3 regions of the Dichotomicrobium thermohalophilum genome follow, and region 2 is predicted to be linked to each of the others. Evidence: predicted binding sites of a transcription regulator. Region 2 holds the regulator's gene; each other region holds the start of a gene.
What was found. Region 2 encodes PhoB, which activates phosphate uptake and scavenging genes when phosphate is short. Its sites were predicted from a motif close to TGTCATNNANCTGTCAT; they were not measured.
Positions count from the first base shown of each region.

Region 1 (5,079 bases), on a different contig from region 2:
GGTTTCGAGCGCGGCGACCGACATGGGCGGGATCCTCAATAAAAGCGGCTCCGGGGCGCGGGCGCGCCGCCGGAACCTTGTCCCAAAGAGCCGGATTACTCGCCGATGGTGCGCCTGCGCGCCTCGACGATCGAGGTGTAGGCGCTGTGATCAATGGGAGCCATGCCCTTGATCTCGCCGGCCATCACGCCGTAGGCGCATTCCGGGTCCATCGATTCGAGCGACGCCATGAGGGCCACCACATCGAGCTTCACCCGGCTCGGCAGGTCTTTCCGCACGACAATCGGCCCCTCCGGAATGACCTCGGACTTCCACACCTGCACCAGTTCGGTCATGTCGACCAGGCCGGCATCGACCGCTTTGCGGAACGCGCCGGAATTGTAGCCGTCTTCCCAGTTGCCGAGGCCGTCAGCCCAGGAAATGCTGACGTCGATGTCACCGTTGTACACGCCGATGATCGACTGCTCGTGACCGCCGGAGAACGACACATCGCCGAAGAATTCCTCAACCGGCATGCCGAGCGCTTCCGGCATCTCGATCGACGGAATCAGGTAGCCCGAGGTGGAGTTCGGGTCGCCAAACGCGAAATCCGCGCCCTTGGCGTCTTCCAGCGTTTCGATGCCGGAATCGCGGCGGGCAAAGCCGAAGGAATGATAGCCGTAGCTGCCGTCGGTGTTGATCTTCACCAGCACGGGCTCAACCGCGTCCGGGTCTTCCAGGTAGACCTTCGCGTATCCGGAAGCGCCCAGCCAGGCCATGTCCAGGTTGCCGCCCAGCAGCCCCTCGATCACGCCGTTGTAGTCGGCCGGGGCGAACAGCTTGGTCGGAACGCCAAGGAGATCTTCAACCTTCTCGCGCAGGCACTCGTTCGAGCGCAGGCGATCCTGAGCGTTCTCACCGCCCAGCAGACCGATGCGGAACTCCTCGATCTGCTTGTCCTGGGCCTGAGCCGCGCCGGCGAAGGCGGCCACAGCAACCGCGCCCGCAAGCACCAGTTTCGTAAACTTCATCATCGTCTCCCGTGATATTCACCAACTTCACGCACATAACCGCGCCCGTGCGGGGCCACGGTCATCCTGCTGCCGCCGAGGCTCTTTCTTCCGTCTCCCCCGTGGCGGTCATCTCCAAGCTCGTCGAGGTCGCCGCCTCGTTCAGGTCTTCGTCCGCGCCGTAGATCTCGCGCACCGTGCCTTGTGTGAGCTGATCGGCCGTGCCATCGAACACGATCTCGCCCTCGCGCATCCCGATGATGCGGTCGCAATAGGTGCGCGCGGTATCGAGCGTGTGCAGGTTGCAGATGACGGTCTTGCCGTCGCGCTCATGGATCTCGCGCAGCGCCTTCATCACGATCTCGGCGTTCAGCGGGTCAAGCGAGGCGATGGGCTCGTCCGCCAGCACGAGCATCGGCTCCTGCATGAGCGCGCGGGCGATGGCGACGCGCTGCTGCTGCCCGCCCGATAGCGCTTCGGCGCGTTTCATGGCCTGATCGGCGATCCCGAGCCGTTCCAGCGCAGCCAGACCGTCGGCGATGTCCTGCTGGCCGAAGATGTTGAACAGGCTGCGCACTGTGCCGTGACCGTTCAGCCGGCCGAGCATCACGTTGGTAATGACGTCAAGCCGCGGAACGAGATTGAACTGCTGGAAGATCATGGCGCAGTCACGCTGCCAGCGGCGCAGCGCGCGGCCGCGCAGCGCCAGCACATTGCGACCGTCGATAAAAACTTCGCCGGCGGTGGCCGGTGTCAGATGATTGATGATCCGTAGAAACGTGGATTTGCCGGCGCCGGAGCGTCCGATGACGCCCACCATCATCGGCCGGTCTATCGTGAAGGAAACGTCCTTCACCGCGACGACTTGGCCGAACTCTTTGCGAACATTACGAAATTCGATCAAGACGGACCCTCGTCACTTGCCTTTCGCGCCCTATCAAACACAGGCGTGTTAGAGGTTTATGACAAACGGCTTCCGACAACGGCCGTCGATCGAATTGCTTTGTCCAATAATTTTGGCGCGGGTTATTGCATTTTTGGATGCCATCTGTATGAAGGCGTCAGGGAGAAGCGAACGGACCGAAAATGGCCGACACCGCAGACAAAGCCGCGCCGGTGCGCGTGAAGCTGTCGTTGAATGAACTGGAGGCGTTCGTCGCCGTGGTCGAACAGGGCAGCTTTTCGCGCGCGGCCCTCTGGCTGGGCCTGAGCCAACCAACCGTCTCGCAGCGTGTGCAGATGCTGGAAGCAAGCTGTGGCCTGCGGCTGCTGGACCGCGCGCACGGCGTTCGGCTGACCGCGTCGGGACGCGAGATCTACAACAAGGCCCGCGCCGTCCTGGCCGGGGCGCGCGACATCGAGGCGACGGCGCAGGAGCTTGGGGCGCTGGCCCGTGGACGCCTGAAGGTGGGCTTTTCAACGCCATCGGTGGCAATGCGGGTGCTGGCCCAGCTAAAGAGCGCGCACAAGGCCGTCGAGATCAGCACGCGGCAGGGTAATACCGTGGAACTGCTGCAGATGATCGCCGCCTGCGAGATCGATGTGGGCGTGATGACGCTGCTGGACGTGCCCGAGGGCGTCCGCGCGGAACTGATCGCACCGCAACGCCCGTTGCTCTGCGTAGCCGCAGACTCGCCGTTGGCCCGTCGCCGCACGGTCACGCTGGCTGAGCTGGCAGATCAGACGCTCATCCTGCGCGAAGACGGATCGCTGACTCGGCAGGTGGTCGAGACGGCGTGCCGGGATGCGGGGCTGACCTTGCGCGCGCCTCTGGTCATGCCCACGCGAGAGGCCGTGAAGGAAGCCGCCGCGGCGGGGCTGGGCGTTGGCGTCGTGCTCTCCGGGGAGATGGGCAGCGACACGCGGCTTGCCGCGCTGGAGATCACCGACTGTACCAGCGCCGGAGGAGTCTATGCCGTCGGCCTCAGCGAGACCGAGGGACTGCCCCTCATCGACGCATTCTTCGACGCCTGTGCGCAGGCCGATCTCGACAATGCCGAACCGACGCTTTCATCAACATAGAAGGAGGCCCAGACATGACGGATGCCAGCATCGCCACCGCGCCGGACGCCCCGCTCGGTAGCGTCCTGACCGAGATGGTCGAGAAGCACGGCAACGACCTCTATGGCGGCGAGCCGGTCACACAGCTCCAGCACGCGCTGCAATGCGCGCAACTCGCCGAGGACGAAGGCGCTTCGCCCGCGCTCATCACGGCCGCGCTGCTGCACGATGTGGGGCATCTGCTCGAGGACGACTTCGAGGACGCGCCGGCGCATGACGAGGACCGCCGCCACGAGGAGTTGGGCGATGCGTTCCTGTCCAAGTGGTTCGGCCCGAGCGTCACCGAGCCGGTCCGCCTGCATGTCGCCGCGAAGCGCTATCTTTGCGCCGTTGAACCGGGCTACTACGACACGCTCTCGCCGATGTCCCAGCATTCGCTGATGCTGCAGGGCGGCCCGATGAGCGACGCGGAAGTCGCCGAGTTCGAGGCCAACCCCCACGCCCAGGACGCCGTGCGCCTGCGCCGCTGGGATGATCGCGGCAAGGACCCGAACCGAAAGACCGCGACGCTGGGCTATTTCCTGAGCTATGCGATCCGCTGCGTGCGCATGAACGGCCCCGACCGGAGCAATGCCTGAGCAGGAAGCAACCGCCGCGCGCCAGGCCCTGATGCGCATCTGCGCCCAAGCGAGCGAGGCCGAGTTGGAGCAAGCGCTCGATGCGCTTGCCCCGTTGCCGGAGGCAGAAGACATCCGCGCGCCGGAGCAGGGGCTGGTCATGCTGAGGGGCCGAATCGGCGGGGACGGCGCACCGTTCAATCTCGGCGAGGCGACGGTGACCCGCGCAACGGTGCGGGTTGCCGAGACGCTGGGTCACGCTTATTTGCTTGGCCGTTGCGAGAAAAAGGCAAGGCTCGCCGCGATCGTCGATGCGCTTGGACAGGATGCGCAATGGCGGGCCCGGCTCGAAGACGCGCTTGTAACCCCGGTGACAACGCGGCGTATCGCCGAACAGCAGGCCCAGGCCGCGGAAACAGCCAAGACGCGCGTCAACTTCTTCACGCTTGTCCGCGGAGAGGATGACACATGAACATGGTCTTTCGCGCCTTCACGGATCCGGCGCACGAGAGCCAGCAGGCGTTTCGCGCCGTGATGAGCGCAATGGCGCAACCTGGTCAGATTGTCGACGTCGATGTCGGATTCGCCCCGCCCGCCCCGCTCAATGCGGCAGCCGCCGCGGTGCTGCTGACACTGGCCGACTACGAAACGAAGGTCTGGAGCGATACAGGCGTCGATGTCACGGCCGCACAGTTCCTGCGCTTTCATACCGGCGCGCGGCTGATTGACGATCCGGCGCTGGCCGACTTTGCTGTCATCACTGATACGCATAACGCGCCCGCGCTTTCGACCTTCGCGCCGGGCACGCCGGATTATCCCGACCGTTCCGCGACGGCGATTATCCAGGTCAAAGAATTCCAGCACGAGTGGCGCCTGACCGGCCCGGGTATCGAGGGCGAAACGCGGTTCAGCGCCGGCCCGCTCCCGGAGGATTTCATCAAGCAGTGGCGCGACAACCATGCGCGCTTCCCGCAGGGTGTCGATATCATTTTTGCGGGCAACGGCCAGATCGCGGCCCTGCCCCGCAGCACGGAGATCGTGGAGACGGGCTGATGTATGTCGCGGCCAAAGGCGGCGAAGCGGCGATCGCGGCAGCGCACGAGTTGCTGGCGAAGACGCGGCGGGGCGATCCTGCGGTGCCGGAGATCACGGTCGCGCAAATCCGCGAGCAGCTCAGCCTGTCGGTCGACCGAGTCATGTGCGAGGCGTCGCTGTACGCCCCCGACCTCGCCGCGCTGGCGATCAAGCAGGCGCGCGGCGATCTCATCGAGGCGATCTTTCTCGCCCGCGCGTTCCGCACCACACTGCCGCGCTTTGGCTATTCCGAGCCGGTCGACACCGCCGACATGTCGATCCGGCGACGCATTTCAGCGACCTTCAAGGACTTGCCCGGCGGGCAGGTGCTCGGGCCAACCTTTGACTACACGCACCGGCTGCTCGACCCGTCGCTCATGGAGGGCGAGAGCCAGGCC
Region 1 is NZ_QXDF01000001.1:726,659-731,737, reverse strand. It holds gene phnE (phosphonate ABC transporter, permease protein PhnE) at 1-24, opposite strand, end outside; gene phnD (phosphonate ABC transporter substrate-binding protein) at 96-1,010, opposite strand; gene phnC (phosphonate ABC transporter ATP-binding protein) at 1,072-1,893, opposite strand; gene BXY53_RS03355 (LysR substrate-binding domain-containing protein) at 2,076-3,011, shown strand; gene BXY53_RS03350 (phosphonate degradation HD-domain oxygenase) at 3,026-3,628, shown strand; gene phnG (phosphonate C-P lyase system protein PhnG) at 3,621-4,079, shown strand; gene phnH (phosphonate C-P lyase system protein PhnH) at 4,076-4,660, shown strand; gene BXY53_RS03335 (carbon-phosphorus lyase complex subunit) at 4,660-5,079, shown strand, end outside.
Region 1: phnC (phosphonate ABC transporter ATP-binding protein) is a predicted target of PhoB. The motif match lies at 1,941-1,957, and genes of this name have one in related genera.

Region 2 (5,079 bases):
CTGGCCGAGGCCATGCGCGCGCTCATTCCGCGCAATGCCATTCGCAATCCGATCGACCTGCTCAGCGATGCGGCGGCCACCAAGCTCCAGGAGTTCGCGGTCGCAAACCCGGATCGCATCGGTTCAGTCGTGGAGAATTTCGAGGCACCGCTGTCCGAGCACTACGCGGCTCTCGCGCGTGGCGAGGAGCCGACGATCCTGAACCCGCGCTTCCGCAGCGCCAAGGAATTCGCCTGGTTCGACAGCCTGATCGAGCGCGGGCTCGTCACTCTGCCGTTCAACTGGGCGCTGATCACCAACGGCGACAGCCGCTTCCCGGAGCAGGCGGGTCTGGCCGGCGCGATCGTCGGCTCGGCCCTGACGCTGCTGGTCACGCTGCTCATCAGCTTCCCCGTCGGCGTGGCGGCCGCAGTTTACCTGGAGGAGTTCGCGCCGAAGAACCGCACAACCGACCTGATCGAGGTGAACATCAACAATCTTGCGGCAGTGCCCTCCGTGGTTTTCGGCCTGCTCGGCCTTGCGCTGTTCCTCGGCACTTTCGGGATGCCTCGATCCACGCCTCTTGTGGGCGGCATGGTCCTGTCGCTCATGACGCTGCCGACGATCATCATCGCCACGCGCGCGGCGCTCAAGGCGGTGCCGCCGTCAATCCGCGAGGCAGCGCTTGGCGTGGGCGCATCCAAGCACCAAGTCATCATGCATCACGTTCTGCCGTTGGCGATGCCAGGCATCCTGACCGGCACGATCATCGGCCTTGCGCAGGCGCTCGGCGAGACCGCGCCGCTCCTGCTGGTGGGCATGAACGCCTTCATCACCACGCCGCCAACGAGCATTGTGGACCCGGCGACCGCGCTGCCCGCCCAAATCTATAGCTGGGCCGACAGCCCGGAGCGCGGCTTCACCTCACGCACTTCCGCGGCGATCCTGGTGCTGCTGGCGTTCCTGATCGTCATGAACGCTGTAGCGATATTCCTGCGCCAGCGGCTTGAGCGGAAGTGGTAATCGGCATGGAGCAATTCCGTCGGCAACGCACGACCGGGGCCTGGAGCGACAAAGAGAGAGGCATCGTGGACCAGTATCAGACCGCAACGAGTTTCGCGCAGCCCGCAGCGGTGTCGGGCTCGACGAAAATCAAGTCGCGCCACGTCGACGTGTTCTACGGCAGCGCGCAGGCGATCTTCGATGTCAACCTGGACATCCGCGATCGTACGGTGACAGCCTTCATCGGCCCGTCGGGCTGCGGCAAGTCCACCTTCCTTCGCTGCCTGAACCGGATGAACGACCCGATCGAGGGCGCACGCGTCGAGGGCGAAGTCATCATCGACGGCGAGAACGTGTATGCGCCGCATATCGACCCGGTTCAACTGCGCGCGCGCGTGGGCATGGTCTTTCAGAAGCCGAACCCGTTTCCGAAATCGGTGTACGAGAACGTTGCCTATGGCCCGCGCATTCACGGCCAGGTCAGCTCAAAGAGCGAACTCGACGATGTGGTCGCGGAGGCCTTGCAGCGCGCGGGACTGTTCGAGGAGGTGAAGGATCGCCTGGACGAGCCGGGCACGGGCCTGTCCGGCGGTCAGCAACAGCGCTTGTGCATCGCGCGGGCGATTGCGGTGAACCCGGAAGTGATCCTGATGGACGAGCCCGCTTCCGCGCTGGACCCGATCGCCACGGCCAAGATCGAGGAACTGATCGACGAATTGCGCCGCAATTATTGCATCGTCATAGTGACGCACTCGATGCAACAAGCCGCGCGCGTATCTCAGCGGACTGCGTTCTTCCATCTCGGCTATCTGGTGGAGGAAGGTGAGACCAACCAGATTTTCACCAATCCGAAAGATGAACGCACGCAGGATTACATCACCGGGCGCTTCGGCTAAATTCCTGAGCCACGCGGCATTCAGTATAACAGGAGCAGCACAGACCCATGGAACAGCATACCGTAAGCTCCTACGAACAAGAGCTTAAATCGCTTGATGCCAAGATTGCCCATATGGGAGGACTGTGCGAGCAACTGCTTAGTGAGGCGATTGAGGCGCTTGAGAAAAACGCCCCGGAGCTGGCCGAGGACGTGATCTCTCGGGACAAGAACATCGACCAGCTCGAAAAAGAAATCGAAGAGCTTGCGGTACTGATGATCGCACGGCGTCAGCCGGTCGCGCTCGACCTGCGCCAGATCATCACCGCCATCCGCATCGCCGGCGACCTAGAGCGTATCGGCGATCTGGGCAAGAACATCTCCAAGCGTACACTCGCCATCGCCGGCGAGCCCCAGCCCAAGCGCGCGATGCTTGGCCTGAAGCATATGGGCCTGCAGGCCCTTCAGCAGCTCAAGGATGTGCTCGACGCCTATGCGACGCGCGATGCTGAAAAGACAAAGCGCGTCTGGATGGACGATTATGAAATCGATGCGATGTACAACTCGCTCTTCCGCGAGCTGCTCACCTACATGATGGAAGATCCGCGCAGCATCACGTTGTCCACGCATCTGCTGTTCGGCGCGAAGAACATCGAGCGCATCGGGGACCACGTCACCAACATCGCGGAGATGACCTTTTTCATGATCACCGGCGAGACGCTGGTCGAGGGCCGCCCGAAGAGCGACACCACGAGCCTGCTGTCGCCGGCTGAGGCGACGGGAGACTCCGACGATAACGGCTAGAGTAGTATCCGGGGCAGAGCGGAATGTCAGCTAAGGTTCTGGTCGTCGAGGACGAAGAGCCCTTGGCCATGCTGCTCCGCTACAATCTGGAGGCGGAGGGCTTCAACGTTACGGTCGTCTCGCGCGGCGAGGATGCCGAGGTTTCGGTCGAGGAGGATACGCCCGACCTGATCGTCCTCGACTGGATGCTGCCGGGGCTTTCGGGGCTGGAGTTGTGCCGGCGTCTGCGCACAGGCCGCGAAGGACGCAACATCCCGATCATCATGCTGACGGCCCGCGGCGAGGAAACCGACCGCATCCGGGGGCTGACCACCGGCGCGGACGATTACGTCGTGAAGCCGTTTTCGCTGCCCGAACTTTTGGCGCGCGTGCGCGCGATCCTCCGGCGCACCAGCCCGAGCCGGCTCCAGGACACGCTGGAAGTCGGCGATATCGTGATGGACCGCGATGCGCATCGGGTGTTCCGCGGCGGGCGCGAGTTGCGCATCGGCCCGACCGAATACCGCCTGCTGGAATTCATGATGGAAAGCCCGGGGCGCGTATTCACGCGCACCCAATTGCTCGACGGGGTGTGGGGGCGAGACGTGTTCGTCGACGAGCGGACAGTGGATGTGCATATCGGCCGGCTGCGCAAGGCATTGAACCGCGGACGCGATCAGGACCCGATCCGCACGGTGCGCGGTGCCGGCTACGCGTTTGGCGAGAAGCTCCCGAAAAAGACCGGAACCGGCGCGTGAGGGTGGCGCGCGCCGGGAGGGACCCGGCGCGGCGCCTTGCCCCGCCCCTTACGCCGCCTCTTTCTCCGTCGGGCGACGACGCGCCGCCGGCTGGAACGCCATCGCCGCATGGCGCTCGCAGTAAGGACCGTCTTCCGCCTTCTGGCAGCCGCAGAATCCGAAACCCGGCTGGTCTGGATCGCCAATTGGCCAGCGGCAACTGCTCTCTCGCAGCTCCAGCAGGCCAACGACCGGACCCGCCTCGGACTCCGGCTGCTCCACCGGGCGAAGATTCGGCCGCCGGGCCGGCGCCGGCCAAGCCTGCGCCACGCCAGGCTCCGCCTTCAGCGCCGCGTTCCCCTGCACCGGGAATGCCGCGCCGGAGCCGCCGCGCGGCTTCTGGTTGCGCGGGCGCATCTTGATGCGAGCGGCGCGGAACCGCGATTCTGCCGCGCGCCCGGAAAGCCCGAGCCGGTGCACCTTGCCGATGACCGCATTGCGCGTGATATCGCCGAACTGCTCGGCAATCTGGCTCGCTGTATGCCCCTCATTCCAAAGTCGCGTCAGCAGCGCGACGCGCTCTTCCGTCCATGCCATTCGTGCCTCCTCATGGCTCTGTCTCTTGAGCGCCGCACACGGAAATGCAGCGCTGATCGCGCAGACGCGGCGTCAAAAATCCCCGCCGGACGCAACGCGGCTACGCCGTGACCAAGCTCGTCAAAGGTGTCGAAAACGACGACAAACGCTGTACTGGGAAGACTCGTTCGGCCGCGGACTGGTACTGCTACCGGATCGCTGAAGCGGCGATCGGGACGCGCGCTGGCCGAGGCGGCAACTGAGGACTCGAAGGGGCCGCCAGCCCTCAAACATTGCGGTCGCCCCTCCCGTTGCGCCGAAGCCACTGACTCCGGGGGAGGGCACACCGCTATCCTGCTCTACGAAGTGCCACGCCCGGTTGAAAAACTCAAACGCCGAGCACGCTCCTGTGGCCCTTTTGACGGCAATTATTGCCGCAGTGTGTCTTTTCGGCCAATTGACACCGCGAAAGCGAGTGAGGAATATGCTGCGGGAGCGAGGCTGTCCCGGCGGCCAGCCAACGCGCATGCGCTTTTTTGCAACGGAGAAGAAAGTCCTCGGACATGCCGGCGGTGCTGCCAACTTACGCCCGCGCTGATCTCGTGTTCGAGCGCGGCGAGGGTGCCTATCTTTTCACGACCGCGGGCGAGCGTTATCTCGACTTCACCGCAGGCATCGCCGTGAACGTGCTTGGCCATGCCCACCCCAAGCTGACAGACGCACTGTGCAACCAGGCGCAGAAGCTCTGGCACACGTCCAACCTTTTCCGCGTGGAGGGGCAGGAGCGCCTGGCCGAGCGGCTCTGCGCGGCGACCTTCGCCGACACGGTGTTCTTCACGAACTCGGGCGCGGAGGCCCTGGAATGCGCCATCAAGATGGCCCGAAAGTTTCACTCGGCCACCGGCGCACCCGAGCGGCACAGGCTCATTACTTTTGAGGGCGCGTTTCACGGCCGAACAATGGCGACCATCGCCGCGGCGGGGCAGGAAAAGCTGCTGAGCGGCTTCGGCCCGCCCATGCCGGGCTTCGACCAGGTGCCGCTCGGCGACATCGAAGCCGCACGCGCCGCGATCACGCCGGAAACCGCCGGCTTCCTGATCGAGCCGATCCAGGGTGAAGGCGGCATCC
Region 2 is NZ_QXDF01000002.1:47,849-52,927, reverse strand. It holds gene pstA (phosphate ABC transporter permease PstA) at 1-1,002, shown strand, start outside; gene pstB (phosphate ABC transporter ATP-binding protein PstB) at 1,113-1,877, shown strand; gene phoU (phosphate signaling complex protein PhoU) at 1,925-2,659, shown strand; gene phoB (phosphate regulon transcriptional regulator PhoB) at 2,683-3,396, shown strand; gene BXY53_RS10225 (GcrA family cell cycle regulator) at 3,445-3,972, opposite strand; gene BXY53_RS10220 (aspartate aminotransferase family protein) at 4,515-5,079, shown strand, end outside.

Region 3 (5,079 bases), 230 kb from region 2:
CCCGGAACGACGAAGGTTGTACCGATCCGATCTGATCGCATACCGCTTTAGTCCGCGTCCTGTTCGATGGCTTCCATGTCGGCGTCAGAAAAGCCGAAATGATGGCCGATTTCGTGAATGTAGACGTGGCGGATCACGGCGTCTATCGGCTCGCCGGTCTCGTGGGCATAATTCAGGATCGGCAGGCGATACAGAAAGATCATGTCTGGGCCGTCACCGCTCTGCAGCACGCTTTTGAAGGGCAGGCCGATGCCGTGATAAAGCCCGAGCAGGCCCATAGGATGGTGAATACCGAGCGCGTCCATAGTCTCGCGGTCCGCGTAGTCCTGCACCTGCGTCACGAGGTTGCCGGTGGCCGCGCGGAACTCCTCCGGCAGGGCCTCCCAGGTCTGCTGCGCGATCTCCATGAATTCGGCTTCGGTCATGCCGCCTCCTCTCGTGAGTGAGGTAAGGCGCGGATGCGCGCGGCGCAACGCCTCAGGCGGCTTCCTTATGGCGCTGCTTGACCGTTGCGAAGGCCCAGTCGAGCCACGGGGTCAGGGCTTCCAGATCGGCTTTCTCGACCGTCGCGCCCGTCCAGATGCGCAGGCCGGCCGGCGCGTCACGGTGGGAGGAGATGTCGTACGCCACGCCTTCCTCGGCCAGCAGCGCGGCAATGTCGCGCGCAACGGCATCGCGGCTGGCGGCCTCCATGTCGGCGACCTCTGGATCGACAATCTTCAGGCAGACCGAGGTGTTGGAGCGGACGCTCGGCGCTTCGGCCAGAAAATCGACCCACTCGGCGCGCGACACCCAGTCCTTGATAACGCCCAGATTCGTGTTCGCGCGATCGATCAGCGCGGGCAGCCCGCCAATACGCTCCGCCCAGGCCAGCCCGTCCAGATGGTCCTCGACGCAGAGCATCGAAGGGGTGTTGATCGTGGCGCCCTCGAAAATGCCATCAATCAGCGCACCGGCCTTGGTCAGCCGGAACAGCTTGGGCACCGGCCAGGGTGGTGTGTAGCTTTCCAGCCGCTCCACAGCGCGCGGGCTGAGCGCAATCATGCCGTGCTGTGCCTCGCCGCCGAGCACCTTCTGCCAGGACCAGGTCGTGACATCGAGCTTTGACCAGTCCAGTTCCTGCGCGAAGACGGCTGAGGTCGCGTCGCAGATCGTCAGCCCTTCGCGGTTGTCGGTGATCCAGTCGGCACTGGGAATGCGAACGCCGGACGTGGTACCGTTCCAGGTGAAGACCACATCGCGGTCGAAGCTCACCTGTGTCACGTCGGGAAGCTGGCCGTAATCCGCTTCGTAGACGTTCACGTCCTCCAGCTTGAGTTGGTCGACGGCGTCTTTCGCCCAGGTCTTGCCGAAGCTTTCCCAGGCGAGAATGTCCGTGCCGCGCGCGCCAAGCAGCGACCACATGGCCGCTTCGAACGCGCCGGTGTTGGAGCCCGGCATGACGCCGACGCGATAGTCGGCGGGGATGCGCAGGATCTCTCGCGATTTCTCGATGACCGCCTTGAGCCGCGCCTTGCCGTCACTTGCGCGGTGCGACCGGCCCACCAGCGCGCCGCTCAGCACTTCGGGTGACCAGCCGGGCCGCTTCGCACAGGGGCCGGAAGAGAAATGCGGATTGGCCGGGCGAATGTCCGGGCGCGCAGGCGTCGTCATGACCGTTAACCCTTTGCTAACACTGCAGTTGACACGGAGAGGTTGCAGCAAGGCTTACGGCCCGCTGTGCTGGCGAGTCAACCGTGTGCGCCGCCGCGCCGCGACATTAAACTGTCATGCGATCTTCGCTACACTCGCGCCCTCACCGCGAAGGCAGTCAAGGGGAAAGCCATGAAAGGTCTGGTGCTCGCATTGCTGATCGCCGTGATCGCGCCGCTCGACATCGTTCACGCGCAACGGCATGGCAACGTCATTTTCTTCCACCCTGATGGCGCGGGTCTGAATCACTGGACCGCGCTGCGCATGAGGGAGGTCGGACCGGACGGCCGGCTGAACTATGACGCGTTGCCGGCGATGGCGATCTACACCGGGCACATGAAGGACGCCCTGACCGGCACCTCCCATGGCGGCGCCACCACGCATGCCTACGGGGTCAAGGTGCCGGGTGACAGCTTCGGTATGCACGGCGACCGACCGATCACTGCGGCCTCGGGCGCGGACCAGTCGTTGATGGAGCAGGCGCGCGACGCGGGGCGAGCGGTCGGCGTCGTCCAGACCGGCCATATCGCGGAGCCGGGCACGGCCGTGTTCCTGGCCTCGTCGGAGGATCGCGGGAACCGTCAGGATATCGCCGCGCAGGTGATTGCCTCCGGGGCGCAGGTCATCATGGCCGGTGGTGAGAAGTATCTGCTGCCCGAAGGCGTCGAGGGCGCGCATGGCGAGGGCCAGCGCACCGATGGCCGCAACCTGATCCAGGAGGCGGAAACGGCAGGCTACACCGTCGTCTATAACGCCGCGGAGCTCGCCGCGCTTGATCTGTCGGAAGTCGAGAAGCTACTGGGCGTGTTCGCTTCCGGCCACACCTTCAACGACCAGGCCGAGCAGGAAAATGCGCGGGAGGGCAAGGGGGCGTATGTGGCCGGCGCCCCGACGGTCGCGCAGATGGCCGAGGCCGCGCTCGCAGTTCTCTCGCGATCCGATGACGGTTTCTTCCTCGTCGTGGAGGAGGAAGGCAGCGACAATCTCGCCAACGCCAACAACGCGCGCGGGACGCTGGAGGCGCTTCGCCGTGCTGATGAGGCCGTAGGCGTGCTGCACGACTTCGTGCGGGAAAACCCGGACACGCTCCTTTTGATGACCTCGGACAGCGACGCCGGCGGCATGCAGGTGCTGGGTCCCGATCCGCGCTACGCCGTGGCGCCAGGCGACGTGGTGCCGGGATCCGGGCCGAACGGCGCGCCGCTCGATGGGAAGGCGGGCACGGGCACGCCGCCCTTCATGTCGGCCCCCGACCGCCGCGGCAAGCGCTGGCCCTTCGCCATCGCCTGGGCGAGCTATTTCGATGTCTCTGGTGGCATTCTCGTGCGCGGGGCGGGCCTGAACGCGCACATGGTCCGCGGCGTGGTGGACAACACCGAGATCTACGACATCATGCATGCCACGCTGTTCGGCCAGAAGCCGGCACGCTAGTTCGTCTGGACTCCGAGCTGGGCGTCATAGGCGCCGCGCAGGTGCGCCTTGATGACCTCCAGCGTTTCGGCGGGCTTCTCCTCCTGCGGCGCGTGTCCGCAGCCGCGCACGATCCGCATGGCAGCGTTCGGCATGTTCGCGGCGAGCCGCCGCCCCATTTCGATGGGCACGACCCGGTCACGGTCGCACCAGACGATCAGCGTTGGCGCAGTGACGTTGGGATATTGCCGCGCGATGGTTTCGATATCCTCCGGCACGATATGCCGGATTGTCTCGACGACGGCATGTTTGCCGCCCGCCGTGGCCAGCGGAGCGGAATACCTTGCGATCGCCTCCTCCGTAATCGCGTGTTCCTGCTCGTAGGCGAGTCGCAAGGCCTGCTCGATCTGCACATCTGCCGGGATAACGGACATGCTCAGATCTCCGATGACCGGCACCTGAAGCAGATCAAAGAACAGCGGGGTGTCCTGCGGATAGGCGATGCTGTCGAGCAGCACCAGTCGGCTGATGCGCTGGCGGGGTGCCTTCGCGTCGTCGAGTGCGAGCAGCAGCGATACGCCGCCGCCATAGGAATGGCCTACAAGCGTGGCATCGCGCAGTCCCTTACGGTCGATGACCTCCTGCACCAGATCAGCCTGGGCGCGGACGGTGTAGGGCCCTTCCAGCGGCTTTTCCGATGCGCCGAAGCCTTTGAGGTCGATCGTGACGACGCGGTATTGCTCGGCCAGGGCGGGGGCGACCTCGTGCCAGGTGTAGCTGTTTGTCCCGAGTCCATGGATCAGGACCACCGGTCGCCCCTCGCCCACGTCGTTCACTGCGAGGCGCACGGGCGGATCGCCGACTTCCATGAAAGTTTGGGTGGGCGCCGCCGCTTCCGTGGCGGTGGACAAATCCGCAAGGCCGGAGCCGCAGCCCGACAGCCCACCGACAAGCGCCATCGTTGCCATCACGCCTGCTACCCGGCGCATCCTCACCCATCCTATCAAACGCATACGCGCTACCGTGCCCGTTCTTGCTGGCCCTGAGAAAGCCGCGCCAAACCAAAGGCTGCGGTCCCCGCGCGTCAAGCCATTTTCACGCGCGGAAGTTCTAAACTCTTTATCATGCTCCGAGGTTGTGGCGCGAATGCGTCGGCTCAGATGCGAGGTGCTGGTTTGACAGTCCGTTAACGAAATGCGTAAATGTGAGCGGGTAAGAGTATAGCGTAAGCGTAAAGTCATGTGGCCGATGGGGGGCAGGCGGCTGCGCCGACGCGCGCGCCCGTTCGAGAAGCTACTGGTCGTATTTGGCATCGGGTTTGCAGCATGTCTCGCCGCAGCACCCGCACGGGCCTTCGATCTCCCTGCGCTACTCATGCCCGATCTCGCTGCCGTCGACTGGATGGGTGGTGCTGACACCTTCGCTGGCGTAGATGTCACGGACAGCGCGCTGTTCAGCTATGGCGGCTTCACGCTGGCGCCCGGCGGACGCGACCACGACGGATGGCGCTTTCGCCTTTATGCTGGCGTTGGGCACTACACCTACAGGTCGAGCGTCGAGTCGGTGGCTGGTCTGATCGAGTTCGACCGGCGCGCCGATGTGCTGCAGGCGGAGGCGCTGGTCGGCTGGCAGGCCAGCGTTGGCGCGATGACCGCCAAGCTGTTCGCCGGCGTAGCTTACGAGGAGCAGGTCATCGCCCCGGCTGACCCTGAGAACCCTATCGCCGGTGAGCACGTCGGCGCAAAGGCGGCGGTGGAGACCTGGTTTGATCTTGCGCCGTGGGCCTGGCTCAGCGCGGATGCGTCCTATGCGACAACGCTTGACGCGTATTCCGGTGCAGTGAAGCTGGGGCTCAATCCTCATGCCGCGATCTCGTTCGGCCCGGAGGGGTCCGTCTTCGGCAACCGGGAGTTCGACGCGCACCGGCTCGGAGCATTTGCGCGCTGGCATTGCGGCGGATGCGATGTAACCATCTCC
Region 3 is NZ_QXDF01000002.1:279,820-284,898, forward strand. It holds gene BXY53_RS11325 (metallopeptidase family protein) at 48-425, opposite strand; gene BXY53_RS11330 (phosphoserine transaminase) at 478-1,653, opposite strand; gene BXY53_RS11335 (alkaline phosphatase) at 1,825-3,123, shown strand; gene BXY53_RS11340 (alpha/beta fold hydrolase) at 3,120-4,091, opposite strand; gene bcsS (cellulose biosynthesis protein BcsS) at 4,351-5,079, shown strand, end outside.
Region 3: BXY53_RS11335 (alkaline phosphatase) is a predicted target of PhoB. The motif match lies at 1,755-1,771, and genes of this name have one in related genera.